DNA from 2 places in the Lysinibacillus sp. NPDC096418 genome. Region 2 is predicted to be linked to the other one. Evidence: a T-box and tRNA genes for the amino acid it is inferred to sense, from the RefSeq annotation. Region 2 holds a T-box; the other holds one or more tRNA genes.
What was found. A T-box is a leader RNA that pairs with one kind of tRNA and senses whether it is charged. The one in region 2 lies ahead of tyrS (tyrosine--tRNA ligase), so its partner is inferred to be a tRNA-Tyr.
Positions count from the first base shown of each region.

Region 1: it has a tRNA-Tyr gene. The T-box ahead of tyrS (tyrosine--tRNA ligase) is inferred to sense a tRNA for this amino acid. The anticodon was not compared.

Region 1 is NZ_JBIWEY010000004.1:161,016-177,381, forward strand. It holds gene ACIQZG_RS06360 (Mu transposase C-terminal domain-containing protein) at 1-1,111, opposite strand, end outside; gene ACIQZG_RS06365 (TnsA endonuclease N-terminal domain-containing protein) at 1,108-1,947, opposite strand; gene glmS (glutamine--fructose-6-phosphate transaminase (isomerizing)) at 2,101-3,903, opposite strand; gene glmM (phosphoglucosamine mutase) at 4,550-5,902, opposite strand; gene ACIQZG_RS06380 (CdaR family protein) at 6,048-7,055, opposite strand; gene cdaA (diadenylate cyclase CdaA) at 7,048-7,884, opposite strand; gene ACIQZG_RS06390 (zf-HC2 domain-containing protein) at 8,035-8,661, opposite strand; gene sigW (RNA polymerase sigma factor SigW) at 8,675-9,238, opposite strand; gene rocF (arginase) at 9,373-10,278, opposite strand; tRNA gene ACIQZG_RS06405 (tRNA-Lys) at 10,506-10,578, opposite strand; tRNA gene ACIQZG_RS06410 (tRNA-Gln) at 10,590-10,664, opposite strand; tRNA gene ACIQZG_RS06415 (tRNA-Tyr) at 10,682-10,765, opposite strand; tRNA gene ACIQZG_RS06420 (tRNA-Val) at 10,781-10,856, opposite strand; tRNA gene ACIQZG_RS06425 (tRNA-Glu) at 10,932-11,006, opposite strand; gene ACIQZG_RS06430 (ABC transporter ATP-binding protein) at 11,269-12,060, opposite strand; gene ACIQZG_RS06435 (ABC transporter substrate-binding protein) at 12,142-13,389, opposite strand; gene ACIQZG_RS06440 (branched-chain amino acid ABC transporter permease) at 13,447-14,508, opposite strand; gene ACIQZG_RS06445 (branched-chain amino acid ABC transporter permease) at 14,513-15,397, opposite strand; gene ACIQZG_RS06450 (AMP-binding protein) at 15,401-16,366, opposite strand, start outside.
Region 2 is NZ_JBIWEY010000050.1:16-16,381, reverse strand. It holds gene ccpA (catabolite control protein A) at 108-1,112, shown strand; gene ACIQZG_RS22870 (acetoin utilization protein AcuC) at 1,418-2,581, opposite strand; gene ACIQZG_RS22865 (acetoin utilization AcuB family protein) at 2,578-3,225, opposite strand; gene ACIQZG_RS22860 (GNAT family N-acetyltransferase) at 3,250-3,882, opposite strand; gene acsA (acetate--CoA ligase) at 4,227-5,954, shown strand; gene argC (N-acetyl-gamma-glutamyl-phosphate reductase) at 6,232-7,266, shown strand; gene argJ (bifunctional glutamate N-acetyltransferase/amino-acid acetyltransferase ArgJ) at 7,337-8,569, shown strand; gene argB (acetylglutamate kinase) at 8,532-9,311, shown strand; gene ACIQZG_RS22835 (acetylornithine transaminase) at 9,308-10,438, shown strand; gene ACIQZG_RS22830 (NAD-dependent epimerase/dehydratase family protein) at 10,498-11,388, opposite strand; gene ACIQZG_RS22825 (transglycosylase domain-containing protein) at 11,511-14,498, opposite strand; T-box leader at 14,602-14,808, shown strand; gene tyrS (tyrosine--tRNA ligase) at 14,941-16,209, shown strand.

The sequences.
Region 1 (16,366 bases), on a different contig from region 2:
CAGGCAAATGATACGTCGGCCATTGCTCCTCGGTAATATCAATATCGTATTGCTTACAAAATTCGACTTTACTAGCAACCATATTATCTAAAGCCATCATTGCACCTAACCATGATGGGCCTTCTAAGCCTACGTATATTCCTGTAACAATTCGTGAATATACATCAATAATTGCATAAATAACAGGTCTACCTATAATTCGATTTATATCAAAAGAGCTGACCAAATAAATATCCGCAATCGTTGCATCTATTTGAAAGCGTGTGCCAGGTCCGTTTGTTTCAACTTTAGAATTACTTAAAATAGGACGATGTTTTAACTCGTATTCCTTAGCACTTTTACGAAATTCAATATCTTTTTTAGGGTCTTCAAGCTTTTTAAACCAGTAGTAAAATTGATGATATGAAGGAATACGATTCGCTTCCCAAATACGATATTGAATTTCTCCATCTTCTTTATAACGGTCTGCATAAAAATCACGCAAAATAAAATGGTATACATCTTTTAACGAATAGTTATTGGCTTTGCGGTAGTATTTATTAATGGCATGTTCAAATTGCGTCTTAATCTCCTCAGTTATATTAATGCCACTTCGATATTCACCGTTTACAGTTACTCTACGCGGGCGACCAACCTTATCATTGCTAAGATTTTTAGTCTTCCCTCGACCACCCGAGTTTGCGTAATCGGGTAACATAGCATTTTTATTCATACCACGTTGCCAATAGCGACTTAGCAGTTTTTTCACCTTTGTTTTGCCTAGTCCACTCTCGGCGGTAATCTCTACTATTTTTACTTCACGTCCCTTTTTCTTTAGTAGCTCTTTCATATTAGGGAGGATAAAATTTTCTACAGTTGCCCAGTCCTCATCTCGTTTGCTAATTTGAACAGACGTTAATTCATCATCTGGAATTGCTTTTGCAAAAGGATCGCTTATTCTCAATAATTCACCTTGCTCAAGCTCTATCTCTAAATGGCTATATAGCTCTCTTTTAGGCATAGCACTCGTTGTGTCGATATTAACTACATAGGCGTACGATTCTTCAATTTCAATAATACGAATGCGTTGTGAATCTGCTGTATATTGAAGTACTTGATTAATATAAATCAACCGTATTTCACCTTCTTCAACTTGCTTTCATCTATTGATTGAATAACAACTATTTGTTCCACGTTTAACAGCTCTAACATGTCTACCCGAATAATTTTCTGTGCAAGTAAATGATAGAATAGCGTCATACCACTTCCTAAGGGCATATGTGTCTCTTTATCAAATACATTTGTAACTTCTCTAATGTTTTTGCTTTCACTTAATATACTTTGTAACAGTGCCATTGCTAAATCTTCAATATGCTGTTGGTTCATATTTTGAAATGCATCATATTGTTGAATATCATAATAATCATGAATATAGCTAATATTCCGAGCCATTTCTTTAGGAATCTCCAACTCTGTTACAATGCCCCAATCAATTTGCCTTCGCTCCCAATAAACTCGTTCAATCTCAAACTTTTCAATAACTCGTTGTTTTAGTAGCTCATCTTTCATTTTTATTGTTCGTGCAAGCTCTACTAACCCATTTCCTTTTTCTACCGTTAATAAAAAATCCGTTGTCATTACAATTGGCTCATTCGTTTTAGGGTCTGTAGGATGTTTTAGACCTAATTCATCAGCAATGACAATTGTTTCTTCCAACGGCAATAAAGGAAATTGTTCTCGAATATCAACAATAAAATCCGAATATTCTGTTAAATAAAAGTAGTTTCGTTCCAAATCTGATAAAAATTCGTGCTGCCTTTTTGTTTTAATCCCTTTTAAACGAGTGGATCTTCCCAATGAGGAAACATCTTGAATATTTAACCACGGTTTATAATCGGCACCAATTCCCGAGCCACGACCTTCTTTAATCCACTTTTCAACTTTAGATGTTCTAGTTCTTTTAGACATAAAAAACACCCCTTTGGCTAAATAATAACCAAAGGGGTAAAGCTTCGCAACTTTTTTACAATCGTCGCGACTTTATTTTAAACATCGCATCTTTTTTATAAACATCGCGACTTTATTTCAAATCTACAATGTTTTAAACACATACTACTTTCCTTATTCCACAGTCACCGATTTCGCCAAATTCCTAGGCTTATCAACGTCACAACGGCGGTGTAAGGCTGCATAATAGCTAATCAACTGTAATGGCACAACCGATACAAGCGGTGTTAAAAACTCATTTACTTGTGGAATCACTAGGCGGTCGCCGTCTTCATCCACACCTGCCATTGCGATAATGCATGGATATGCACCACGTGCAGCTACTTCTTTGACATTACCACGAATATTTAAAGATACCGCTTCTTGTGTTACAAGAGCAAATACTGGTGTACCTTCTTCAATCAGTGCAATCGTTCCATGTTTAAGCTCTCCACCTGCGAAACCTTCTGCTTGAATATAAGAGATTTCTTTAAGCTTTAAAGCTCCTTCAAGGCTAACATAGAAATCGATATTACGGCCGATGAAGAATGCATTGCGTGCGATTTTTAAGTAATCCTCTGCAATATCTTCTAGAACATCTTTAGAGTCGATAATTGTTTGAATACCATTTGCTGCAATCGCAAGCTCTTGTTTTAAATCAAACGTTAAATCTTTGCCTGAAGCTTGTGCTGTTACGTAGGCCGCTAAGGCAAGTACTGCAACCTGTGCCACATAAGCTTTTGTTGAAGCAACAGCGATTTCAGGACCAGCATGTAACAATAGCGTATGGTCGGCTTCACGTGACAGTGTTGAGCCAGGTACGTTTGTAATTGTCAATGTTGGGTAGCCAAGCTCTTTAATTTTCACAAGCACTTGGCGGCTATCTGCTGTTTCACCTGATTGTGTGATAAAGATAAATAATGGTTTTTCAGATAGTAGTGGCATGTTGTAGCCGAATTCGCTTGAGATATGAACCTCTACTGGGATACCCGCCATTTTTTCGAAATATTGTTTACCGATTAAACCAGCGTGATAACTTGTGCCTGCTGCAATAATGTAAAGACGGTCTGCTGCTTGTAATGCTTGCAAAATGTCTGTATCAATCGCTAATTGGCCATCTTCTACTTCATAAGCTTGAATAATTTTACGGATAACAGTTGGCTGTTCATCCATTTCTTTTAGCATATAGTGAGGGTACGTTCCTTTTTCAATATCGCTCATATCAAGCTCTGCTGTATAAGGTGCACGCTCTACTTGTGTACCATCTAGTTTAGAAATGTATACACTTCTTTTGTGTACCAGGACAATCTCTTTATCATGTAACTCCACGAATTGGTCTGTTACTTGTAACATCGCCATTGCATCTGATGCAATAACGTTAAAGCCTTCACCTACGCCAACAAGAAGTGGTGATTTGTTCTTCGCTACAAAAATAGTGTCAGCATCTTCTGCATCTAAAAGAGCAAGTGCATAAGAGCCGTGTAAAAGTGATAGTGTTTTACGGAACGCACCTTCTGTGTCAAGACCGTCCTTCACGAATAATTCCACTAATTGTACGATGACTTCTGTATCTGTATCAGATTTCATCGGGATGCCTTTAAGATACGTTTTTTGTAACAGGTGATAGTTTTCAATTACACCATTGTGTACCAGCGTAAAACGTCCTGATGTACTTTGATGAGGGTGCGCATTTAAACGGTTTGGCACGCCATGTGTTGCCCAGCGTGTATGACCAATACCAGTGTTTGCAGCAACATCTTCGTCAACGGCTTCACGTAAATCAGCAATACGCCCTTTTTCCTTAAAAATAGTTACCCCATCCTCGTGGCGTACAGCAATACCTGCCGAGTCATAACCACGGTATTCTAACTTCTCTAAGCCTTTTAATAAAATTTCCTTAGCATCTAATTCACCAATATAACCTACAATTCCACACATAATTTGTATCCTCCGATATCATTCATAATGAATGCAATGACAAACTAAGCTTTAACTGATCAAATTTTTTATGTGGTCACAAATAAGCATCCATTTCTCTTCACATAGAAATGGACATAGACAAGTGAGCACAATTCAACCACATTCATCTCTTATGAACGATTGGTCATTTGATAGCTAAAACATCGTATTATCTTTTGCATTTAAACTACCTTTTTTATCCTCTGTCTATTCAATCACTTGAATGTTTTCGAGATAAAAAATGACGATCGGGTAATACGACCGGGAGGCATCCGCCGAATTTTCGATAAACCTCCACCTCGTCTGCTGAGAATGCATATTCGTCCAATTTCCTCAGCTCAGGCGCTATAATTGTTTTCCTTATGACGCTTATATCCTATCCTCCTTAGCGCATATACACTATTGTATGTTACGCAACACTAGTTCCGTTCCAATAGCATTTCCATCATACTTAAAAGTAGTTCATTAGTCAAATAGATCCTCTAATGTTAGCGCTCTCATTAATTTCCCATAAGAATTACCGCACTTTTTAAGCTAAAGCCAATTATTTCCCAAGCAATATTGAGCCTCTATATTACAAAAAAACGGCTTCCTTCATAAAAATGGAGGAAGCCGCTTTCTGGTATTATTCTGTTAAGCCCATCTCAGTACGCACAACGTTCGCAATACGTTCTACGTAGTTTTCACAATCTGCTTCAGTTGAAGCCTCAACCATTACACGTACTAACGGCTCAGTACCAGAAGGACGTACTAAAATACGACCATTGCCAGCCATTTCAGCTTCAACTTCTGCAATAACAGCTGCAACTTTTGCATTTTCTGTTACTGCATGCTTGTCTGTCACACGTACGTTTACTAAACGTTGTGGGAAGATCGTCATTTCTGACGCAAGCTCAGACAATTTTCTGCCTGTTGCTTTCATAATATTCACAAGTTGAATACCTGTTAGTAATCCATCACCAGTTGTGTTGTAATCTAGGAATACGATATGACCTGATTGTTCACCACCAAGGTTGTAATCATTTGCACGCATTTCTTCTACCACATAACGGTCACCTACAGCTGTTTGCACGCTATGCATGTTATTCTCCTCAACAGCTTTGTAGAAGCCCATGTTACTCATGACAGTAGACACGACTGTATCTTTTTTCAGTCGACCTTGTGCATTTAGGTATTTACCAATGATGAACATAATTTGATCGCCATCTACAATAGTTCCTGTTTCATCTACTGCGATTAAACGGTCGCCGTCGCCATCAAACGCTAAACCAACATCGGCGCCTTTTTCTGTTACAAATGCAGCTAAACCTTCTGGATGTGTTGAGCCAACACCTTCATTAATATTTATCCCTGTTGGTGAAGCACCCATTGTTGAAATATCTGCTTCTAAATCTGCAAATAAATGAGTCGCTAATGAAGATGTTGCACCATGAGCACAATCTAACGCTACATGAATACCTAAAAACTCTTCATCTACAGTTTGTTTTAAGTATTGAATATATTTTTGTCCACCCTCGAAATAATCACTAACAGAGCCTATGTCTGCACCAATCGGGCGTGGTAATGTATCTGTTTCAGCATCTAAAACTGCTTCGATTTCTGCTTCTTGAGCATCTGTTAACTTGAAGCCATCCGGACCAAAGAATTTAATACCATTGTCGGCAACTGGGTTATGTGAGGCTGAAATCATGACGCCTGCATCCGCACTCATAATACGAGTCAAATAAGCTACTCCTGGTGTTGAAATAACACCAAGTCGCATTACTTCTACACCGATTGATAATAGGCCCGCTACAAGTGCACCTTCAAGCATTTCACCTGAAATACGTGTATCGCGACCAATTAATACCTTTGGACGATCCTTTGCATCCTTCGTTAAAACATATCCACCTATTCGGCCTAGTTTAAATGCAAATTCTGGTGTTAATTCACTATTCGCGACGCCACGGACGCCGTCAGTTCCAAAATATTTACCCATTTTTATTTTTCTCTCCTTCAACGCAGGGACGAGCCGTAATACCCCCCGTCAATTTGAACGGTAATATGCTCATCTGCTTACTTTTGGAAAAAGTCTTATTTTTAATTCGTTTACTAGTAACTTTAAAATTATAGTCAGTTATTGCCTAAGAATCAATATCCTCTATTATTACAGTAGTATCAGTTTCCTCTGAACTCACTGGAGGAACCACTTCTACCTTTGTAACATCTGCTTTTACTTTAATTTTTTGTTCAGTTACTTTCGTCACGCCTTCTGGTAATTTCACTTCGAATTCATATGTTTTAGCTTCAGTAATTTTCGCTAGATCTACTTCAACTATTATTTCGCTAAGTACATCAATAATCGACTTTTTACCAAATACCTCCACCTTTTTCACATCAGTTGTCAGCTCATTAATCGTGACGCCTTCAGGTGCCGTACCAGTCTGAACAATAGCGAGTGGCAACTCCCTACTGTATGCAGCAATGTCCACCTGTACGTTTACAGTCCCAGGCTCAATGATTACATCTAATTTATTCAAATCTCGATCCAGTACCTTTACAGCCGCTTCTTGTGAAAATGACTCTTTTATACCCTTTTCCCCTGTTACAGTTGCTTTTACATAACTAATGCTCTCAATCGTGCTTTTTGCACCCGTCACAAAAACAGTGGTCGGTTTAGCGGTCTTACCTTTTATCACATAACCTTCATCGATTAATCGATGGTTCATCTCTGGATCGACACGGAATTCTTGCGTAATCTTCTCTTCTATTTTCACATCAACTGTTGGAGGGTCTAATGTTACTTCTAATTTTTCTGAAATATTTTCGTACTTTAACTCCACCTTATGTTCACCCATTAATAGATGATTTAAGTCCACAAAAACCGAAAAATCCCTTGCATATTTCGCTGACAGTACAAAGGTCTGTGGGCCTTTAATTGTCACATTTACCGTTTTGGGTAAACCAGTCACAATAAGGCTTTCATCATCATAAAACACCTCTAACGGTACGTCCCGAATCACTTCAACTATCTCATTCGCAGCTGGTTTTTCATTGTTAGCTAGCTCTGTTCGAACAGAGAAGAAAAATAAACAAGCTAAGAAAAGCGAAATGATCCGTAATATCCTTGGATTATCTATCATTTTATCCATTCTTTTTCCCCCTCCAAGTCAGCTTAGAGGATGTATTAGACTCTTCCGCTACCCCGAACCACATCCTACGTAAAAGCGTTCCGAACTCCTCTAGAGAAAGGTTACGGTGCAAGTTACCGTTTATGGCAATACTAATCGCACCAGTTTCTTCTGAGACAATAACGATAATTGCATCTGTCACTTCACTTAAACCGAGTGCTGCTCGGTGACGCGTACCTAGTTCTTTTGAGATGAAAGGACTTTCAGATAGCGGCAAGTAACATGCAGCAGCCGTTACCTTATCTTTTTGCATAATGACTGCCCCATCATGTAGTGGCGTATTTGGGATGAAAATGTTAATGAGTAATTCAGAGGTAATATCTGCATTTAAACCAATACCCGTCTCAATATATTCATTCAAGCCGGTTTCTTTTTCAATGGAAATCAGTGCACCAATACGACGTTTCGCCATATAACTGACAGATTTCTTCACTGACTCAATAAGCCTTGTTTCTTCTTCTTCTTCCTGACTAGTTGAGCGTTGGAATAGCTTTCCTCGCCCGATTTGTTCAAGACCTCGACGAATTTCTGGTTGGAAAATAATTATAATCGCTAAGAAACCAAAGGTAATTACTTGTTCTAGCATCCAACCTAATGTCTGTAACCCTATAAAATCTGTTACGATGCGCGCAATAATAATAACAAATATCCCTTTTAATAATTGAACTGCTTTCGTACCTTTAATGAGGGTTAAAATTTTATAAATAACGTACCACACCAGCAGTACATCTAAAAAGTTAATAACAATATTCACTGGCGTTAAATCCGTGAATTGCTCGATAATTTGCACGTGGCATCCCCCACTTTTCATTGCGAATCCATACACTCTAAGTATAGCATATTCTTATCAAATGTAACTTTTTTCAAGAAAAAAGTCCACCCAAAAGAGTAGACTTTGAAAACCTCTCATACGTGCTATCTTGTAGGACGTACCAAAGTATTATTTAGTTTCCTCTTCATCTGCGAATGTCCACGCATCTTTGACAGAGTTTTTAATTGTATACCAAAGCCATTCAAAGGCTTGGTCGATTTCTTCGATTTGGCCTGTAACAACAGCTGATGATGCCATGTATTGACCATTAATGACCGTTACATTACCATCTACTTCACCTTCAACGACTAAATCACCGTTTTTTACAACTATATCACCCTTTACAATTTCACCTTTTGGCACAATAACCGTTTGACCTTCGACGACTAAATTCGGCTGTTTTGTCACAGAAAAATGCTGATCATTTCTAAAGCTTCCAAGTAAAGTTGCACTCATAAACAAGCAAAATACTGCTGCTGCCACGAACATCGGATGGCGACGAATCCATTTTTGCATACCTACGCGATTTTTCGGTTTCGGTAAGCGAGCCATCACTGCTGATTCAAAATGCGGAGGTGCTGTAATATGGGAAGCACTCTTCACAAAGGCGATTGTTTCACTTAATTCATGCATAAGTTGCTTGCAATCGACGCACGTATGCAAATGTTGCTTTAACTCTTGCTCATGCTCACGACTAATGTCACCGTCTAAATAATCATGCATATATTCTATAATATGCTCTGGACAAATATTCATGACGCTTCCCCTCCTACAGATTGTTTAATTGTTTCCGTAATGCTTCACGACCGCGGTGAATTCTTGTTTTTACTGTTCCAAGAGGCATATCTAAAATCTCACTAATCTCTTGCAACGATAATTCTTCGATATATTTTAATACTATGACTGAGCGATATTTATCAGGTAAACGACCTATTTCATATTGAATACGCTCTTGTAACTCCATTTGTTCAAGCGTCTCTTCTGGTAACTGATCCTCTGCAGCGATTTGTGAATACATATCAAGCCCTTCCGTACCAGAGATCTCCGCATCTAAATAATAATCAGGCTTTTTCTTTCGAATACGGTCGATGCAAAGGTTCGTCGCTATACGATACAGCCACGTCGAGAATTTTCTTTTTTGGTCAAAAGTATGCAAATTCATATATGCACGAACAAACGCCTCTTGCGCTATATCCTCGGCCTCTTGTTTATTGCCTAGCATACGATAGCATACTTGGTACAGTTTGTGCTGATAGAGACTCACAATATCGGCAAATGCGTTTTGATCGCCTTTTAGCACTTGTTTTATTCTTTTGTTTACTAACGCATCCATTGTGTTGACTTCTCCACCTTTACAACTGTCTTATACTATACGACTTAACGTTTAGAAAAGTTTCATTCTAATTTTAATTATAACAAAAGATTTTTATTGTATCATTGATGAAAGCAATTATTTTACAATTTCATTTAAACTAGTGTCTCCCCGAATAGTGACCCCATAAGCTCTACCGCTACGTCCGCCGTTTTATTTTTCTCATCTAAAATTGGATTTACTTCTACAAATTCAGCTGACGTCAACATACCCGACTCTTGAATCATTTCCATAGCCAAATGCCCTTCTCTATAGGTCATTCCACCAGGCACCGGTGTTCCAACACCCGGTGTGTACAGCGGATCCAGCCCATCTAAATCAAGGGACAAGTGTAAGCCATCTACTGCAAGCCCCTTTAAATAAGATATCGCTTCCTCCATTACAAGTGCCATCCCAAGGCGGTCAATTTCATGCATTGTGTATACTTTAATCCCTAGTTCACGAATAAGCTCCCGTTCGCCCGGATCCACAGAGCGCGCTCCAATGATAATGACATTTTCAGGCTTAATCTTCGGGGCATATTTACGAATTTGTACAAGACGTTCATGACCAATACCAATACTAACTGCAAGTGGCATCCCGTGAATATTGCCAGATGGTGTTGTATCTGGCGTATTTAAATCTGCATGTGCATCGAACCATATAACTCCTAGATTTTTAAAATGATCACCAAGTCCAGCAAGCGTGCCAATCGCTATGCTATGATCACCACCAAGTACTAGCGGAAATTTTTTTTCAGTTACAGCCTCATGAACACGGTTTGCTAAAGAAGTACTCACATCTATAACTTCTTCTAAATTTAATAGTCGCATATCAATTGTTGCTTTTTCCCGCTTCTGGCTAGCACGAATATCTCCTTGATCTTGGACCGTATGCCCAATTGCCTCGAGACGTTCCACAACACCCGCATATCTAATTGCACTTGGTCCCATATCCACCCCACGTCGTGCCTGCCCATAATCTGTAGGTACACCAATAATAGAGATAGTTTTTTTATTCACCATTCTATACCCCCTCTGTGTTGTACACTTATTGTAAAGCCTATAACACAATTGGCTCAACTCTCCATGATTATGAATATTTATCCAAAGTAGTATTCAGATAAAGGAACAAATTCCCTTCAGTTTATTACTCTGACATTTATAAGCGAAAAAAAACCCCTTACTGTTTTCAGTAAGAGATTTGTATTTGTAGTTAATGATACACTTTTGAATATTTTATATAAAAGTGAGCCATGAAGGACTCGAACCTTCGACCCTCTGATTAAAAGTCAGATGCTCTACCAACTGAGCTAATGGCTCATAAAAGAAAATGGCTGGGGTACCTGGATTCGAACCAGGGCATGACGGAATCAAAATCCGTTGCCTTACCGCTTGGCTATACCCCAAACATTCTAAATAAAACTGGTGGAGGGGGACGGATTCGAACCGCCGAACCCTAAGGAGCGGATTTACAGTCCGCCGCGTTTAGCCACTTCGCTACCCCTCCGAAATAAACACTATATGGTGGAGGATGACGGGCTCGAACCGCCGACCCTCTGCTTGTAAGGCAGATGCTCTCCCAGCTGAGCTAATCCTCCATAAAAACAGGTGTTATTTCTTAACAGTTTATTTATTCTTTTAGGCCTTTGCATTACTACAATGCTAATAAAAATTGGTGACCCCTACGGGATTCGAACCCGTGTTACCGCCGTGAAAGGGCGGTGTCTTAACCGCTTGACCAAGGGGCCGTTCGTTTAATTATTTGCTGTCTTTAACAGGACAAGACTTATATTATCAGCTTTTTTTCACTAATGCAACCCTTTTTAAAAAGTTTTTTCTGCTAAACTTTTTAATTGGAATATTCCACGCTTTTCTTCCTATATAATGTGAATAATTTTTTCATCTTCTTTTTTGTTAATTAAAAGCGTGTACACAAAAACTAGACTACTTAAACCTGTCTAATCCGGTCATAAGCAGCCTAATTATAACTCAAAAATATTAAGACGTGGGTTACCAGACAATTCTTTGGCGACGTCTAAATATTTTTCCTTCTTTATAATTCTTCTCTCCTTCTTTACCAATCCCTAAATAGTGCTCACTAATGTCTTTATCAGATAGCAATGTTGCAGGATCACCTTGCATGACAACTCGTCCACTTTCCATAATATAACCATAATCAGCAATAGATAATGCAACATTGGCATTTTGTTCTACTACTAATATAGAAGTGCCTTCCTCTTGGTTAATCTTTTTTATATTTTGGAAAATTTCTTTTACAAGTAATGGTGCAATTCCTAGAGAAGGCTCATCTAGTAACAGCAATTTCGGCTTGGCCATAATTCCACGACCTATTGCTAACATTTGCTGTTCACCACCTGAAAGGAACCCTGCTTTTCTTGGTGCTAATGCTCGAAGCTTTGGGAAATAACCATAAATTTTCTCAATATCTCCTTTAATATTCGAACGATCTTTACGTGTATATGCCCCTGCAATTAAGTTTTCCTCAACCGTTAAATCTTTAAACACACGTCGCCCTTCTATACTTAAGAAAATGCCATTCTTCACAAGTACATCGGGCGTAATACCATTTATTTTTTTCCCTTGAAACTCTATTGTACCATCCGTAATTTGCCCACCATCGCCAGAAAGCAATCCCGAAATGGCTTTTAATGTTGTGGACTTGCCAGCTCCATTACTACCTAACAATGCTACAATTTTCCCCTCAGGCACATGAAGGGACATCCCTTTTAATGCCAAAATAATCTTCGAATACACCGCTTCCACATTATTTACCTGAAGCATAGAAGTCCCCCTTTTCCCTTGCAATATAGACAAAGCTCCTACTTTTAAGGAGCTTGTCTACCGTTTATTCGTATCAGTTGTTTACTTATAGCTTCTGTAATCTGTAAGTTGCTCCCACTTACCGTCTTTTACAATACCAAGACGTGTCTGCTCTGTACCAGCATGGTTATCGGAAGTAAATGTTAGAGGTGCAGCTAATCCACCTAAATCAAAGTTATTTAAAGTTTCAAGACCTTCGCGAATTTGTACACCTGTAATGTCGCCTTCTGGGTTTTTCTCAGCTGCAATTTTAACACCTTCTACCATAATTTTTGCAGCAATCCAACCTTGAATGAACTTTTGATTAATGTCCTCAACTTTTTTGCCTTTTGAATCTAAGTATTCTTTTACTTCTACCATACCTGGGAAATCTTCATATGGGAATGCGTGAGATAAAATCCCAATGTATCCTTCTGTAACATCCTTACCAGCAATATCAATTACACCTTCACCAGATGCCCAGTTCAGACCCATAAATTGCGTATCAAGACCTAAAGTTTTTGCATCACGTAAAATTGTTGCAGTCGCAGACCAAGTTTGATTAATAATCGCATAGTCAGGTTTTTTCTTTTTCATATTTAATAATTGAGATTGTGCCTCAGTTGCTTTAACATCAATTACTTGCTCATCTACAATTTCAACACCGATTTCTTTACCGTATTTTTTAATATCTTCAATTGGTGAGCGACCAAATGCACTATCATTGTATAATAACGCTACAGTTGGGTTGTCACCTTTGTGGTTTTCCTTAATCCATTGTAAAATTGTACGGCCTTGATCTGAGTATGAGGCCGCGATTAAGAAGTTATATGGACTTTCTTTAATATCCTTTAAATTTTCAGAGAAAGAAGCAGAGAAGTACGGAAGTTGATCTGTCCCAACTTGCTGACGTAATGCCTCTGTATCACCCGTTCCCCAACCTAGTACTGCTGATACTTTTTCTTTATCACGTAACTCTTGATAGATTTTTTGCGCTTCTGGAATTTGATATGCATAGTCTTTACCTATTAATTTAAGGTTTAAGCCTTCAACGCCACCCTTTGCTTCTAAATGCTCAAAGTACGCTTTTTCTCCTTCTGCATAAGGCGTACCCACATCACCAGTTCCTCCAGTAATATCATATATCCCACCGATAACTACTGTACGATTATCCGGGTTACCTCCACCACCTGCTGATTCTGATTTAGAACCCTCAGAAGAACTTCCTTCTGAATCATCTCCTGAACATGCTGCTAAAACGAATAGCATCATAATCCCCATTAATGCCCATAATAACTTGTTGTTTTTCAAACTAACTCCCCCTTGTCTTTGTTTTAATTATTTTTTATTTTTCCCCAGTCAATTCTATTAATAAGAGAACGGCCATAACTTAAAGTACTTCTTCATATTTAACCAAATATGAGCTAGACCACCTGGTTCAAAAATTAAAAACAGAATAATAACAATACCGAATACAAACTCTTTGAAGGCCGATAAAATTTGATATAAATCCGGCATGTAAACCGTTAAAATATCAACCATCGTGCTTAATCCAACAGGCAATAAGGTAATAAATACTGCCCCTAAAATCGAACCAAACACACTACCTAAGCCTCCAATTAGAACCATAGCCAAGTATTCGATCGATACTTGAAAGTTGTACAACTCTGGACTTACAATCATTGTGTAATGTGCTAATAAAGCACCTGAAATCCCTACAAAAAAAGAACTAATTGCAAAGGCCATAACTTTATATTGGAACAAGTTGATGCCCATAATTTGCGCTGCAATATCACGATCCCGAACAGCTAAGAAAGCTCGTCCTACGCGCGTTCTTAATAAATTTGTTGCATATAGAATCGTGAGAATTAACACAACAATACTCAAATAGAAGTACGACGTATTACTTGTTAAGGCAAATGACCCTATCTCAGGACGACTTAGTGTCATACCTGAAGTTCCCCCAGTTACACTTGTCCATCTACTAATGACGAATAGTATAATAATCTGTGCAGCTAACGTCGCAATAGCTAAATATAAGCCTTTTAAACGTAGTGAAGGAATTCCGAATAGACCACCAACAACCGCAGTAATTAGCCCCGCTAGTGGCAATGAAATCCAAAAACTTACGCCGTACGTAGAAGTCAAAATTGCTGATGCGTAGCCACCTACACCTAAGAAAGCGCCCACCCCAATGGAAATTTGGCCTGTGAAGCCCGTTAGAATGTTTAATCCAATTGCTCCAATGGATGCGATTGCACAAAGTGTTAATAAGCCTACCCAATAATTAGATGCTATCATTGGGACAAGTACTATTGCTGCAACAATAAGTAACGCTTGTACTTTCGCACCGGTAGTGCCAAACAGTTTCATATCATCACTATAAGATGTTTTGTAATTTCCACACTCTCTCACAAATAGATTTCTCAATTCATCACACCCTCTCAATTCCTCGACTTCCGAATAACCCGTGTGGTTTAACCATTAAAATTAGTAGAACAATAATGAAAGGTACAACATCCTTCAAACCGCCACCTACTAGCGGATCAAGATAGCCACCAGCTAGGTTTTGGCATATTCCGATAATAAAGCCACCGATGATTGCACCCAAAACGCTATCTAAACCACCCAAAATTACTACTGGTAACACCGTTAAACCAATCGCTGACATCGTTGGACTTACGCCATTAATATTGCCAAGTAATACCCCACCAATTGCCGCAACTACCGCTGCAATTGTCCATGTTGCTGCATAAACATACTTCACACTAATTCCCATTGATGATGCGGCCGTACGATCATCTGCTACAGCACGCATCGCAATTCCCATTTTCGAGAACTTGAAGAATAGTAAAAATAAAATAAGAAGTGCAATAACAACAACAAATGACCATAAATAAACTGGTGTAATGATTACGCCACCAATTTCAACCGGCGTAGGAGGGAAAATCGGTGGAAACACACGAGTTTGATGTCCCCAAATCATATGAACTGCACCAGCTAATAAACTTGATAATCCAATCGTCGCCATTATTACTGAAATAACAGGAGCATTTTGAATAGGTCGTACGACTAGTCGCTCGACAGCTAATCCAAGTATTGCACTAAAGACGAGTGTAATAAGTAAAGCGACTAAAAATGGTATGTCGTAAGCAGTCATGAGTACTAAACAAATGTATGGCCCAATAATGACAAACTCGCCATTTGCCATATTTAACGCACCACTTGCTCGGTAGATTAAAACGAAGCCCAGTGCTACTAGCCCATAAATACTCCCAACAACGATTCCATTAATCAGCATTTGAGAGAAAAATACCATATTTTAAGCCACCTCCTGTTTAATATCTAACTGAATGACAGTCAAACTAACATCACCCGACGATTCAACTTCTGAACTGCTTAATGATACTTCTTCAGAATCCGAATACATGGCTTCCATTAGCTTATGGTATTTTTCCTCTACAAACTTTCTACGAACTTTCAATGTACGAGTTAGTTCACCCTGATCAGCCGTAAATTGTTTGTGTAAAATGGAGAATTTCATTACCCTCATATGTGGAGGTAATTGTCCCATCAACTTTGTTACTTCTTGTTCAATTAGTTTAGCTACTTTAGGATTTCTAGATAAGTCAGAATATTCAGTATATATAATGCGGTTTTTGTCTGCCCATCGACCTACATTACTTAAATCGATGTTAACAATTGCCGTCATATAAGGACGATCTTTCCCGAAGCAAACAGCCTCTTGAATATATACGCTCGACTTTAAATTATTTTCGACTAATCTCGGATAAACCGGCTCACCCGCTTGATTTGTAATAACATCCTCTTGTCTATCTAAAATATGAAGATGCCCATCTTCATCTAGATAGCCATTGTCCCCCAATGAAATCCAACCATCGACAACTAACTTTTTATCCTCTTCATTCAAGTATTCTGAAAAAATTGCATTGTTTTTCATATAAATCGTGCCATCCGCTTCTACTTTAACTTCTGTATCCGGAATCGGCACACCCGAACTTCCTGGTTTAATAGCATTATCGTGCTGTACAAAGGCAATCCCCGCGACTTCAGTTCCGCCATATGTTTGTTTCAAATTCACACCCAAACTATGATAGAAATAAAAAGCATCTGATTGGAGTGCCGCACCTGCAACGTACGCCCGTTTTATCCTTGCCAACCCTAAATGATCACGTATCGCACTAAATATAAATGCATCACCTAACCAGTACATAAATTTATCCATCGCAGATAATGCCTTGCCCTCAATTGTGGCAAGCGCCTTTTT
Region 2 (16,366 bases):
GGCTAAGGATGCGCGGAAATTCAACATCTATACGTACTTATTATTGAAAGTAAGTTTATTATTATCGTATGATAAGTCTATATAAGGAAAAAAGGGAGGTGCGTACGATGACTGTTACAATTTATGATGTTGCACGAGAAGCGAATGTTTCAATGGCAACAGTCTCTCGTGTAGTCAATGGCAATCAAAATGTAAAGCCGGCAACGAGAAAAAAAGTATTAGAAGTAATTGAACGATTAGAATACCGTCCAAACGCAGTAGCGCGAGGGCTTGCAAGTAAGAAAACAACGACAGTTGGCGTGATCATTCCCGATATTGCAAATAATGTTTACGCGGAGTTGGCACGTGGTGTGGAAGATATTGCGACGATGTATCGCTACAATATCATTTTAGCCAATTCAGACCAAAATGAAGATAAAGAGTTACAACTTCTAGATACAATGCTTGGTAAACAAGTAGATGGTATTGTCATGATGAGTGATGAAGTAACAGATAAATTGCAACAATCAATGAAACATTCACCTGTACCGATTGTGTTAGCAGGTTCGGTTGATGAATCTAAAACAATTGCGACAGTTAATATTGATTATTTCGAGGCAGCGTATGAAGCAGTTACGTTACTCATAAAAAATGGTCATACACGAATTGGCTTTGTGACAGGACCACTGACATACACAATTAATGGTAAATTTAAACTAGAGGCTTATAAAAAAGCAATACATGATGCTGGACTAACTTTAGATGAATCTTTGATTGTAGGTGAAGAATCTAGCTATGATTCAGGATTAGAAGCGTGGGAGACTCTATCATTATTAGAAAATCCGCCTACAGCATTTTTTGCCGGAAGTGATGAGCTAGCTATTGGTCTTATTCACGGCGCGCAAGATGTGGGTAAAAAAGTTCCAGAAGAGATTGAGGTAATTAGTTTTGAAAATTCGAAACTAGCACGTATGGTACGACCAGAACTTACGAGTGTCGTGTTACCGCTATATGATATTGGTGCTGTAGCGATGAGACTACTGACAAAGCTAATGAATAAAGAAGCGGTCGAGGAAGAAGCTGTAATTTTACCGTATCGTATTGAACAACGACAATCTGTAAAGAGTAAATAAACAAAAAACACGTGACTCTAATTTGTGAGTAACGTGTTTTTTTGTGATATATAATTTTAAACTTATTGGACATAAAAAGAGGATGTCCAATAAGTCTCGTTAAGCAGAAATAATCTCTTTCTATATGATAAAAATCCGCTTCGCTTTCCGCGGGCACAGCGCAAGTCGCACCCCTCGCTCCGCGCGGTTTGTCGCGCCTTACTTCTTGTGCTATTCTCGCAGGAGTCTACGCGGATTTTCACCTGTATATCAAAAAAACAGCTAGCCTCAGCATATTATTTTTTCTTTTAGGACAGCCTCTGCGTTTATGCTCGTTTTTCATTGCGAATAATATGTAGCGCTTTACCGAGCATTTGAGCATTTTTTTCCTCAATTTCAGCTTTACGAGGAATAGGCTCATAGAGAGGATTAGGATCTTCCCATGTTGGAATAAATGGTACTGGAGATTCCGGTTGCCAGCGATCTAACCACGCTTGTGGTAGAGGTCCTGTAGGGATAGTTTGATCTGTCATTTCGAGCCACAACATAGACCAAGCACGCGGTACAACGCGCCAAATATCATAGCCACCGCCACCAACAGCAATCCATTTACCACCACAGTACTCATGAGCAAGCTTATGAGCGAGTTTCGGTATTTCTTTATAGAGGTTCATTGTTCCATATAAGTGCGTTAGCGGATCAAAGTAATGTGCATCGGCACCGTTTTGTGTTAGTACGACATCTGGTTTGAAAAACTCGAAAACTTCACGCATTGATTTTTCATATATATCTAGGAAACTTTCATCCTCTGTGAAAGCATCAATTGGAAAATTAAACGAGGTACCATAGCCTTGCCCATTTCCTCGTTCTGTAATATTTCCTGTTCCAGGGAATAAGTAACGCCCTGTTTCATGAATAGACAATGTGCACACATTAGGGTCGTCATAAAAACTCCATTGTACACCATCCCCATGATGAGCATCCGTATCAACGTATAGCACACGCGCATTATATTTTTCCTGCAAGTAGCGAATTGCTACATTACTATCATTGTATATGCAGAAGCCAGAAGCCCGCCCACGAAAGCCGTGATGAAGACCACCACCAAGATTAAGTGCATGTTCAGCTTTACCTTCCATTACATAATCGACAGCTGTTAACGTACCACCAACTAGCTGTGCACTTGCTTCATGCATATTCTCAAAGATAGGTGTATCCTCTGTTCCAATGCCGTAGCTTTCACCTTGTGCTTCTGTGATCTCACCGTGTCCAGCTTTCTTGACGATTTCGATATATTTGGGGTCGTGAGCAAGCAGTAGTTCTTCATCTGTTGCCACTCGTGCTGGTACGATATCAATATCATCTAATGCACCGATATTTTTTAATAAGTCCATTGTTAGCGTCAAACGTTTATGATTAAAAGGATGTGAATCTGAAAATTTGTATCCGAGTTGCTCTGGTGAATAGATAAAAACGGATTTTTTCGTCATAGCGGAACGCCTGGTAAATTTGGCCATAATACATCGAAACCTGCTTTACGCAGATCTTCAATCATAGCCAGTGGGTTTAACGTTCGAACACGGACACTCAAAATTTTATTTTGAGTATTTTCAGAATCTGGATAAACTAGGACGCTTTGAACATTTGCATGGTGATCAGTGAAAATTTTTGTAATTTCAAATAAAACTCCTGGTGTATCAGTTACACGAATTTCGATTTTAGAGCCGGGTTCGGTAGCACCAGTTAGCTCGATGTATGTATATAGCAAGTCTGTTGTTGTCACGATACCAACTAATTTTCCGGCAGATACAATAGGTAAACAGCCTACTTTAGATTCATAAAAAGTAAGTGCTACTTCCTCTACAAAATCAAGAGGATGTCCAATGAGTGGATTTTTCACCATCACTTCATCGACTGTTGCCTCAAAAACAGGTGAGTTTGGCTCCTCCTGTAATGAAGAAGGTAATGCTTCTTTAATATCTCGTTCAGTGATAACGCCCAGAACATGATATTCCTCATCTACGACTGGTAAATGACGTACTTTTTTCTCACGCATCATTTTAAGTGCTTCACGTACAGTGTTTGATGGAGCCAATGTGTATGGCTCGTGATTCATAATCTCTTCAACGATCATAGACTCTTCCCCTTTGTATTGGTTTTAATACATGAACCGGCTTCTAAAGCGTAGCCTATCGAATCGTTCCATTGTTTCAGGCGGTACACGTTTCCCTTCACGCGCCATTAGACAGTTTGCAGGATGAGATGTGATTTCTGGGTCATCTGTTGCAAAATACACGAAGCCAGCAGAGCTCATCATACGTTCCATCATTTTACGATAGTCCCATACATTTAAGCCTGTTCCCTTCAAATCCCAATGCCAATAATATTCTGTCGTAAGTACTAGATAATCTTCCATTTCGTCGCCCATAAATGAAACGGCTAGAAGTGCCTTTCCAGCTCCTGTACCCCGATAGGCTGGGATCACTTCAATAGCACCAAGTTCAATCATATTTTCGATAGGATCTTCTGACCACCGTTCTAAAGGATCTGGATATAGATAAGTGACATAGCCGACGACGATATGGCCATTTCGAATAATGATTATACGTCCTTCTGGAAGACTAGCGATTTCAATGATGGCTTGATGTTGTTGTTTTGGGGGCCTAAATGCAACTAAGTCCTCATGGAATGAATACTCAGCTAATTTTTCTGGAGAAACAGGTCCTTCAACATACACAGTACCATGCTTTGTTTCCTTTGTAACAGAAAAAAAAGTTTTTTTATGTTCCATATATACACCACCTGACTTTTATAATTCCATTATAACGGATTTTATGCGAAAATACGCTTGATTTTACGAAATATAACTAAATTGTTAGAAAAATAAAAACATTGAGACATTCTGTGGAGATTCGTGTAAAATAGATTTATATTGTATCTGTTATTTAACAGATTTTATAGATTTATTCAGTAAACACCTGATTCGTATTGTTTTTACTGTTCTATAACACTTGTTGGATAACGTGAATGCTTTTAACTGAAGAAACAGGTCTATTGGGGATTACGTCCTATTAAGGGCGAATGAAAATCTGTTTACTCAAATGTTAGGGCGAATGTAAAGAAAGGGGTAGTTTCATGGGGATGAAAACAATGGAGAGATTAAGAGCTTTACCAGAGCAATACAATTTACCAAATTATGAGGATGCAGCTGCAACTCATGATTGGGCGGAGACAGAGAAAGCATTTAGTTGGTATGAGACAGGTAATGTGAATATGGCATATGAGGCGATTGACCGACATACTGAGACATACCGTAAAAATAAAGTTGCGCTTTACTATAATGATGGCAAACGTAAAGAGTCTTATACTTTCAATGAAATGAAAAAAATGACAAATAAAGTGGCTAACGTTTTAAAATCTTTAACAGATTTAGAAAAAGGTGACCGCATGTTTATTTTCATGCCACGTTCACCTGAGCTTTACTTCTCTTTATTAGGTGCATTAAAAATGGGCGTTATTGTAGGTCCTCTATTTGAAGCATTTATGGAAGGCGCTGTATATGACCGTTTAGCTGATAGTAATGCGAAAGTATTGGTAACAACACCAGAGTTAATTGGTCGTGTGCCACTAGATAAATTACCGAATTTGCAAAGAGTTTTCCTTGTAGGGGATGACATTGAAGAGTCAGAGCAAATTATAGATTTTAATAAATGTTTACAAGCAGCATCGCCGGAGTTCGAAATTGAATGGGTAGATCGTGAAGATGGTATGATTCTTCATTATACTTCAGGTTCAACTGGTGCACCAAAGGGTGTTCTACATGTGCATAATGCGATGTTACAACAATATCAATCTACACAATGGGTACTTGATTTACGTGATGATGATATTTACTGGTGTACAGCAGACCCAGGTTGGGTAACTGGTACATCTTACGGTATCTTTGGTCCATGGTTAAACGGTGTTACTATGTTAATCGTCGGTGGACGTTTCTCACCACAAGCTTGGTATAAAGCAATTGAAGACTATAGTGTAACGGTTTGGTATAGTGCACCAACTGCATTCCGTATGTTAATGGGGGCAGGAAGTGGTATTTTAGAAAACTATGATCTTTCTTCACTACGTCACGTATTATCTGTAGGCGAACCTTTAAACCCTGAAGTAATTCGTTGGGGCTTTGAGGAACTTGGACATCGTATCCATGATACATGGTGGATGACTGAAACAGGTGCACATATGATTTGTAACTATCCAAGTATGGACATCAAGCCAGGTTCCATGGGTAAGCCATTACCTGGTGTATATGCAACAATTGTTGACGATGCAGGAAATGAAGTACCACCATTTACAATGGGGAACTTAGCTGCACGTCGAGGCTGGCCTTCTATGATGCGTCAAATCTGGGGGAATCCAGATCGATATGAATCGTATTTCTTAAAAGGGGAATGGTATGTATCTGGAGACTCAGCGTATATGGATGATGAAGGGTACTTCTGGTTCCAAGGTCGTGTGGATGATGTAATTATGACGGCTGGTGAACGTGTTGGCCCGTTCGAGGTTGAGAGTAAATTACTAGAGCATCCAGATGTAATTGAAGCCGGTGTAATTGGTAAGCCTGACCCTGTTCGTGGTGAGATTATTAAAGCCTTTGTGTCATTACGTGAGGGTGTTGAGCCGTCTGATGCGCTAATCGAAGATATTCGTAATTTCGTGAAAAAAGGTTTATCTGCACATGCTGCACCTCGTGAAATCGAATTTAAAGATAAGTTGCCAAAAACAAGAAGTGGTAAAATAATGCGCCGTGTGTTAAAAGCGTGGGAACTAAATTTACCAACAGGTGACCTTTCAACAATGGAAGATTAATTTTTTATACAAAAGATGCATAAAAATAAGGTAGGAATTCATTCGTTTAACGAAAGGGTTTCTACCTTATTTTTCGATTTTATATGAAATGTCGGTGCAATGCGTTTTTATTGCTGTGAATTATTGTGTTTTTAATAGATTATTAAGAAAATAAATAAAAATACGGTTGACTTAATAATTATGCAGACGTATACTATTTTTATCTTAATTCGGCAGAACTTTCTCACTTCTATTGGTGGTGAGACGAATTTGAACTTATTACTTTGAGGTGAGTGCAATGAAAGTAGGAATTGTTGGCGCAACAGGATACGGCGGGTTAGAGTTAATTCGTTTTTTACATAATCATAAAGCGGTGGAGCAAATTGATTTATTTACATCTTCAGAAGAAGGTGTTGTGTTTTCTTCTAAGTTTGGGCACCTAATCAATATTGCGGATACACCGCTACAAAAAATCGATTATGAAGCACTAGAGAAGTTTGATGTTGTTTTTACTAGTACCCCATCAGGTGTGACAAGTAAACTGCTCCCACCACTTGTAGGAAAAGGGCCAAGGCTAATTGATTTGTCAGGGGATTTTCGGCTAAAGGACCTCGCAAGCTACGAACAGTGGTACGGAAAAGAAGCAGCACCAGCTGAGGCGATTGCGAAAAGTGTCTATGGCTTAACAGAATGGAATGCAGAAAACGTAAAACATGCACCATTAATTGCAAATCCCGGTTGTTATCCAACGGCTGTATTGCTTTCATTGTTACCATTATTAAAAGAAAGATTAATTGATCCACGTTTTTTAGTGGTCGATGCGAAAAGCGGTATTTCTGGCGCGGGGAATAAGCCATCACAAGCAACGCATTACAGTGAGGCAAACGATAACTTTTCAATTTATAAAACGAACACACATCAACATATTCCAGAAATTGAGCAAGCAATTTCTATGTTTGCAGGAATCGATACAACGATTTCCTTTAATACACATTTAGTACCGATGACGCGTGGCATCTTATCGACAGCTTATGCACCGGTTATGCCAGGGGTTACAGAGGCACAATTAGTTGCTTGTTTACAAGCGAAGTATGAAGATCATCCATTTGTGAGAATCGTGACAGATGCAAATGGTCTTGCTACAAATCGCGTAAAAGGTTCGAACTACTGTGACATTTTTGTCAAAGTGGATAGCCGTACAAATCGTGCGACGATTGTCAGCGTCATTGACAATTTAGTTAAGGGAGCTGCGGGTCAAGCGATTCAAAATATGAACGTTCAATTTGATTTACCACAAACGACAGGGCTGGATGTCGTACCGTTTTTCATCTAAAAATTGGTAAGCACGCCGCAGATTGCTGTGTGCTTCTCTTATTTCATATAACCCAAGGAGGAGTTTTATTATGACACTAACAGCATCGACGAATGTTATGAAAAAATTATCAAGCAAAAATATTGTTTCACCTAAAGGCTTTAAAGCAGCAGGCATGCATTGTGGTTTAAAGCATAAGAAGAAAGATTTAGCTGTATTAGTGAGTGATGTACCAGCGAGTGTAGCAGGGGTTTTCACAACAAATGCTGTACAGGCAGCACCATTAAAAGTGACAAAAGAAGTTGTCTATACGACGAAAAAAATGCAGGCGATGATCGTAAACTCTGGAAATGCTAATGCATGTACCGGGAAACAAGGCGTGAAGGATGCTCAGATGATGCAATTTTTAACAGCCGAAAAACTGGGTATTGATGCTAATTTAGTAGGTGTTTGTTCTACGGGTGTCATCGGAGAAATTATTAATATGGCACCAGTTTCAAGCGGAATTGCTCAATTAGAGCCATTAGATAGCCTAGAAAGTGCAATCGATTTTGCACAGGCAATTATGACAACTGATACTGTGATGAAAAATACTAGTTACAGTACAATCATTGATGGCAAAGAGGTCGTGATGGCAGGTGTAGCGAAAGGATCAGGTATGATTGAGCCAAATATGGCAACAATGCTTGGCTTCATCACAACAGATGCAAATATCGAATCAGACGTATTACAAGCGGCATTATCTGAGATTACGAACTTAACGTTTAACGCTATTACAGTAGATGGCGATACATCTACTAATGATACTGTCGTTGTGATGGCAAACGGCTTAGCTGGCAATGAACCATTAACGCCAGTACATCCAGATTGGAAGAACTTTTACTACACATTAAAAACAGTTGCACAGGACTTAGCAAAAATGATTGCGAAAGATGGAGAAGGTGCAACTAAACTTATTGAGGTAGAAGTAGACGGGGCTATTTCAGATGAAGAAGCTCTTAAAATAGCAAAAACTGTAGTAGGTTCACCTCTTGTAAAAACAGCAGTCTTTGGTTGTGACGCAAACTGGGGCCGTATTATTTGCGCAGTTGGCTATAGTGGTGCAACAGTTGACCCAGACAAAATTACGATTAAAATCGGGGGCGCGACAATGGTTGAAAACGGCGAGCCAATTAAATTCTCTGAAGATGAATTAATCCAGATTTTAAAAATGCACGAAGTAAAAATCTACGTGTCACTTGGTGTTGGGGAAGGCCACGGACACGCTTGGGGATGTGACTTAACTTATGACTACGTTCAAATCAACGCATCATACCGCTCGTAAGCGTATGGTCATTAAGCTGGGCGGCAGTACGCTAGAAGGCTTAAATGAAGAGTTTTTTGTGAACTTTAAAAAGCTGCAAGATGAAGGTGTGGAGCTCATAATTACACATGGTGGTGGGCCAGCGATTAATCGTGAGCTTGCTGCTCGTCAAGTGGAGTCACATGCGTTAAATGGTATTCGTGTTACGAGTGAAGCGGCTATCGATATTGTACAGTCGACATTAATCGGTAAGGTTAATCCAGCACTAGTACACGAATTAACAACAGCTGGTATTGCTGTAGTTGGCTTAAATGGCTTTGATGGACAGTTAATTGAAGCTAACTTTTTAGATAAAGATGTTTACGGTTTTGTCGGGGAAGTAAAGGCGGTTAATACATCGTTATTAGAAAAAATGATTAGTGCTGGCCTTGTCCCTGTCATCGCTTGTGTTGGTGCGAGTACAGATGGTCAGGCTTTAAATATTAATGGCGACACTGTGGCAAGTGAAATTGCACTTGCTATTGGTGCAGATAGCTTATTACTTGTAACAGATGTTAAAGGTATTCGTATTAATGATGAATATCAAACAGAAGTAACACCTTCCTTAATTGAAAGGTGGATTAAGGAAGAGCATATCTACGGTGGGATGATTCCGAAGGTACAAGGGGCAATGGATTGCTTAAATGCGGGTATCCCATCAGTACAAATTGTCGGAGATACGCTAGTGGGTACGACAATTTTAAGTGAGGAGCTAGTGAGATGAGTACATTATTCGGAAACTATGGGAAACGCCGTGCACAAATTGTCAAAGGGCAAGGAACAATTGTAGAGGATTCTTCGGGGAAAAAATATTTAGATTTTACGAGTGGGATTGCAGTTGTCAGTCTTGGACATGCGCATCCAGTAATTGTGAAAGCTTTGCAGGAACAAAGTGAGAAGCTTTGGCATATTTCGAATTTATTTGATATTCCTGGGCAAGAGAAGGTTGCAGAGAAGTTAGTGGCAGATACACATTTCTCTCATGCGTTTTTCTGTAATAGTGGGGCTGAAGCGAATGAAGCGGCCATCAAATTAGTACGTAAACATACAGGGAAAAATCATATCATTACTTTTGAAAAGTCCTTCCATGGTCGTACATTTGGGGCAATGTCTGCAACTGGACAGGGCAAGATTCATAATGGCTTTGGTCCACTAGTTGATAAATTTACGATACTGCCATTCAATGATGTAGCAGCACTTGAAGCAGTTATTGATGATTCAGTAGCAGCGATCATGCTTGAAATGATTCAAGGTGAAGGTGGCGTCAATTCTGTTACTCCTGAATTTGCACAAGCAATTGCTACTATTTGTGAAGATAATGGAATTTTACTAATTATTGATGAAGTGCAAACGGGTATTGCTCGTACAGGTACTCGTTATGCATATGAACAAACTATTCTAAAGCCAAATATCGTGACATTAGCGAAAGGCTTGGGTGGTGGATTTCCAGTAGGTGCAATGCTTGGTACAGCTGAGTTTTACGATACATTTAGCCCGGGTACACATGGTACAACTTTCGGTGGCAATCCACTTGCAATGAGTGTAGCTGAAGCTGTCCTAAATTATGTTTTTGAATCAGCATTTTTACAAAATGTCGAAGAGTTATCAACATATTTTGTTGAGCAGCTAAAAGCGAATTTACCAGCTACTTATACAGTACAAGGGCAGGGATTACTACTTGGTGTCGGCTGTGGAGAAACAGAAGTTGCTGCTTATATTGCAGCCGCAGAAGAGAAGGGCTTGTTATTAGTAGGTGCAGGGCCGAATGTTATTCGTTTGCTACCACCGCTTACTGTGACAAAAACAGAAATTGACGAAGCTGTTGCTATTTTGAAAACAATTTTACTATAAAAGGCATGTTTCTAAAAAAGAGTTCATCCGTCTATGAAAGCCGAGATGAACTCTTTTAATTACGCTTCGTTTTGGACTTGTTTCACTAGTGTTTGCACCAAACTAGGTAGCCAATCATGTAATTGGCTAAACGTAAAACCTGCTTTTTCTGCTTTAGTTGTGGCCATATACCAATCTGCAGGAATACCATATGGTGAACGAGTTTTGTCATCCCCACCGATAAGTGCCACCTTCGCAAGTTTGCCACTGGCTTCTTCAATTAATCCAAGTAAACCCTTTAAAGAGATAGTGCCTGTTGCTGTTGCATTAAAGGGACCTTCAATATTAGAAACACCAGAAAAATATAAAAATGCAGCAGCTTCATTTTCTGTAATAAAGCTCATTTTAGCATCAACATTCGGTAATGAAATGGGCTCTTCATTCAATATCTTTTCAATGTGGAAGTGTAAACGGCGTGTGTAGTCATGCTCACCGACGACAATAGGGAAACGCACAGCAACTACAGGGAACGTTGCTTGTTTAAACAAGACAGCTTCAGCTTGTTTTTTACCTTCACCATAAGTGAAATCCTCTCTGTTACCCATACGAATTTCATACGAATATGGATCGAAATTAGTTTCTGTTTTAACAACACCATCTGCCTCATACGTAGCGAGGGTTGAGGTGAAAACTAGTTTTTTTGTTTTACCTCGTAAAATTTCTACAAGATCACGGGCTTCATTTGAGGAATAGCAAATATTATCATAGACAATATCCCAAGTGAGACCGTTTAATACTTGGGCAAAGGCCTGTGTGTCGTTGCGGTCAACAATAAGATGCTGTAGTCGATTGTCAAAAGGGTTAGTGCGTAGACCCCGTGTTAAAATCGTCACTTCATGCCCATTTTCAATGCATAGCTCTACGAGTTTTTTTCCGAAAAAACGTGTACCACCGATTATTAAAATTTTCATATTTCTCCCCACCCTTAACACTTGTTGTTTTTTCTATCATGACAAAAAAACAAGCTTCCCACAATCCTAAAGTGATTGCTGAAAGCTTGTCGGTTGCGTATTGCGCGAGAATGACTTATTAATTATTCGGTGGGTACATCGGTAGGAGGTGGAGGTGGAATTACACTACCTCCGTTATTATTTTCTCCATTGGAGCCATTGTCACCGGAATTGTTATTTCCATTCCCATTATTTGACCCGTTTGAATTGCCATTATTAGATCCATTCGAGTTTCCGTTATTAGATCCATTTTCTTCGTTTGAGCCATCACCATTGCCGCTACCATCAGTCGGTGGTACTGGAGTTTCGACTTGTTCATCGTCAGTCTCTGTGTCTCCACCATTCGATACAACATTAGATTGTGCAGATGATAAACCGGTAATATCTACAGCGACTACAACATAAGATCCACCACTTGGCACTGAAACACTGTGCGTCGATTCAAGTACGGAATTGATTAGTGTGTTACTTCCGTTTGCGACGTTATAAATGCGATAGCCAACAACATCATTAGAAGAACTTGTCCAAGATAGTGTATTTCCATTAAGAGTTGCGCTTACTGCAACAGGCGCATTTCCATCAGCAGGGAAATCAGCCGCTGCGACTGACGACTGGGATAGTGACGAATTTTTAGGTAGTAAACTTGTTGGATTACCACCAAGTGGACCGAGCATGCGTTTGATAAAGGCTTGGTTAAGACCTGAACCACCTGTTTTTACAAATTCCTTAGGCGTATTTGGATGTGCATTGTACGTTTTACCTTGGATTGTGACGACACTAGATGATCCACCTAGGCTATCGTCAGGTTTGGATGGTAAAAATACGTTCGCATTAAATAAATCTGATCGTACAAGACCAGCACTCTGGCATGCTGCAGAAGGAGCTAGGCCAGATATACCACAGAATGATGCAGTGACAACATTTTTCGGTTTTTTAAAGATTGTTTTAGCATCAATCAATTCTTTATCTACATCATACATAGCATTCATTAATGTACCCCATAGTTTATTAACACGTGTACTTGGTTGTAGGTACGTATTATTGAATGTGTAAAGTGAACGCTGTTTGTCATAGCCCATCCATACACCAAGTGAAACATTTGGGTTATAGCCGACTAGCCAAACGTCTTTATAATTATCAGTTGTCCCTGTTTTCGCAGCAAAATCAGAAGAGAATTTTAAAGTTCTATTGGCTTCTGTCCCTGTTCCTGATTTTAAAACATCACGCATCATATCTGTAATGATATACGATGTTTCAGGACTAAATACTTGGACAGGCTCTACTTCATGTTGATAAATTGTATTACCATCAAGGTCTACTATTTTCTCAATCATATAAGCATCAATAAACTGTCCACCATTTGCGAATGTAGCAAATGCATTTGTATTTTCTTCAACAGACGTCCCGATTTTTAATCCCCCAATACTTGCAGAAGGGTTTTCATAGTCTTCAGCATGTAACTTCGAAAAGCCCATTTGTGCTAAATACTCTGCAGGTCGTTTGTTAATAATTTGATGATATAAACGCCCTGTCGATATGTTTTGTGAGCTTGCTAATGCCTCACGTGCTGGAATTAGTCCGCGCTCTTCACTAGCGATATAGTTGTTTGGCTTCCAACCATTCCAATTAAATTTAACGTCTACTAATGGGCTACCTGCACCAATTACACCGTATTCAATTGCCGGTGCATAAACGAGTAAAGGCTTCATTGTTGAACCATTTGCACGGTAAGCTTGTGTCGCATGGTTTAATTCTTCAGTTTTGAAGTCACGACCGCCAAGGAAGCTTAAAATTCTACCTGTGCTGTTTTCAATTAAAATACTACCAACTTGAACAGGCATTTCTATATTAATCTCTTCGCCAGTCACAGGGTCTTTTCCTTTACTTGTATACGTATGACCGTAGTATTTAAAATTATCCGCTGTTTTGCGCATGGCATCGTACATATCTTTATTAATAGTTGAGTAAATACGATAGCCTTTTGAGCGCACATCGCGGTCTGCTAAAATCATATATTTTTCCTTGAGCTTTTCTTCGGTCTTTAAGCGCTCAGGATCGATTCCATCTTTTTCTGCTAAAATTTCAGCAATGATCTGTTTCGCGCGACCTTCCAGTTCATATGTTAACCATGGATATTTGTCTTCTGGACGTAATTCAGGTGCACGGAAATCAGCTGTTATATCATATTCTAATGCAACATTGTACTGCTGATCATCAATATACCCAGCTTCTTTCATTCGATATAGAACCGTCTTCATACGGTCAATCCCGGGTTGTAGTGCTTTCTCACTTTTTAAAACACCTGTATTTGTAAACGGTGTATATGCATAAGGTGCTTGGGGAATACCAGCGATATAGGCAGCTTGCGGAAGTGTTAAATCCTTCGCCTTCACTCCGAAAATGCCCTCTGCTGCAGTTTCAATCCCTGCAATATTACGTCCTGATGCATTACGGCCATAAGGGATAATATTGAGATAGGCTTCTAAAATTTCTTCTTTTGTCATGAAGTGCTCTAAGCGCATTGCGAGCAACAGTTCTTTCGCTTTTCGCTCGTAGGATACTTCATTTGTTAACACTTGGTTTTTAATTAGCTGTTGTGTCAGTGTTGATCCACCTGTTTGTGTTGAAGAGTTTGTGACATCTTGTAATAGACCACGGAACACCGCTTTTGGCACAATCCCATTGTGTTCACGGAAATATTCATCTTCAGTTGCTAGTACAGCATTAATTACATCTGGTGAAACTGCGCTTAGTGAGGTTTCACGACGATCTAAATCTGTTCGTAATTTCCCAATATAAATATCATTGGCAAAGTAAATTTCACTCGTTTCCTCATAATTGAAAATGAGTTCACGCAACTCATCTTTCGAGCGAAGTGGCTCATCTTTTACAAGTGAGGCGAAATAACCTGCGCCTACAGAGCCAACAAAAACTACACCAACAAGTACAAAGATTAAAAATAGTAAAAGTAAGTTCCAGGTCACACTGCCTGAAAAACGTAAAGTTTTCATCCATTTTTGTTCGAGTAGCTTATCGATCTTTGCGTTGATCTTTTCAATCCAATCTTTCACGTAATCGACCTCCTAAAATCATGGTCTATTATAGCATATTTTGATTTGTCTAGAACATAGATATTGACTTTGAGAAAGATTCGTTTAAAATAATGTTTATAGTTTTCTAGTGTTGAAAAGTTTGAAGTAGTTTCTATATTCCCTGTTTAGAGAGCTAGCGGTTGGTGAAAGCTAGTCATAATGTAGAGACGAATTACGTACTTGGAGCTTAGACGTGCGCGCCTGCGATAAAGGCGGTCAATGAAGAGGAAGATGGATGACATCTTCAAGCCGGGTGGTACCGCGTTAAGTGAACTTTAACGTCCCTGCATGCAACTTGTTGCGTGTAGGGACTTTTTTATTTTCATCAGTGGCTATCTAAACACCCATTAAAATGAAGATATTGCCTCCAGCGGATGTCCTTACACGTAACAAGCAACAAACATTTCTAGGAGGAATTAAGATGACAAGCGAATTATTACAAGATTTAGAATGGCGTGGCCTTCTATACCAACAAACGGATGCTGAAGGTATGGAAAAATTATTAGAGGAACAATCAGTTTCTTTATACTGTGGTGTTGACCCAACTGCAGATTCTATGCATATTGGTCATATCGTGCCACTTTTAACGCTTCGTCGTTTCCAAAAAGCAGGGCATCGTCCAATTTTACTTGTAGGTGGAGCAACAGGAATGATCGGGGATCCATCTGGTCGTTCTGAAGAGCGTCAATTACAAACAGTAGAACAAATCGATAAAAACGTCCAAGGGATACGTGGACAATTAGAGCGTATTTTTGAATTTGCTGAAGAAGGAAACGGTGCACAATTAGTAAATAACCGCGACTGGATTGGTGGCATAAACACAATTGAATTTTTACGTGATTATGGAAAATTGATTAACGTTAATTACATGCTAGCAAAAGATACAATTGCGTCACGTTTGGATACAGGTATTTCATTTACTGAATTTGCATATACGTTAATTCAAGGAATTGACTACAATCACTTATACAACCACTACAATTGCCGTATTCAAGTAGGTGGATCTGATCAATGGGGTAATATTACTACGGGTCTTGAAGTAATTCGAAAAACACATGAAGATGAAACTAAAGCATTTGGTATTACGATTCCATTAGTTACAAAAGCAGATGGCACTAAATTCGGTAAAACAGCTGGTGGAGCAGTGTGGTTAGATGGTAAGAAAACATCTCCGTATGAATTCTACCAATTCTGGATTAACGCAGCGGATGCAGACGTTATAAAATATTTAAAAATCTTCACATTCTTAACGCGTGAAGAAATTGAAGCGTTGGCTGTATCTGTAGAGGAAGAGCCACATTTACGTAAAGCACAAAAAGCACTTGCAGAAGAAATGACACGCTTAATCCATGGTCAAGAAGCATTAGACCAAGCAATCCGTATTACAGCAGCATTATTCTCTGGGGATTTAAAGGCACTTTCAGCAGAAGAAATGAAAGATGCTTTTAAAGATGTTCCTTCTATTGAAATGGCGAAAGAAAGTAAAAACATTGTGGATTTACTAGTTGAGGCGAAAATCTCATCTTCTAAACGTCAAGCTCGCGAAGATGTTACAAATGGAGCAATCAGTGTAAACGGTGAAAAGGTAACAGACCTTGCGTACACAGTGGATGAAAAAGATCGTCTGGAAGATGCATTTAGCATTGTACGTCGTGGTAAGAAAAAATACCATATGGTCAAATTTAACTAAATCTATTAATAGGAAAATCCCCTCGGAAATATTTCTGAGGGGTTTTTTATATGGATTATAGTTTTGATTGTTTTAAAGGTTCTATAATATTTGTTGGGGTTTTTACACAATTACAAGCATGAAAAAAACACAGATTCACCGATTTATATATACTTGA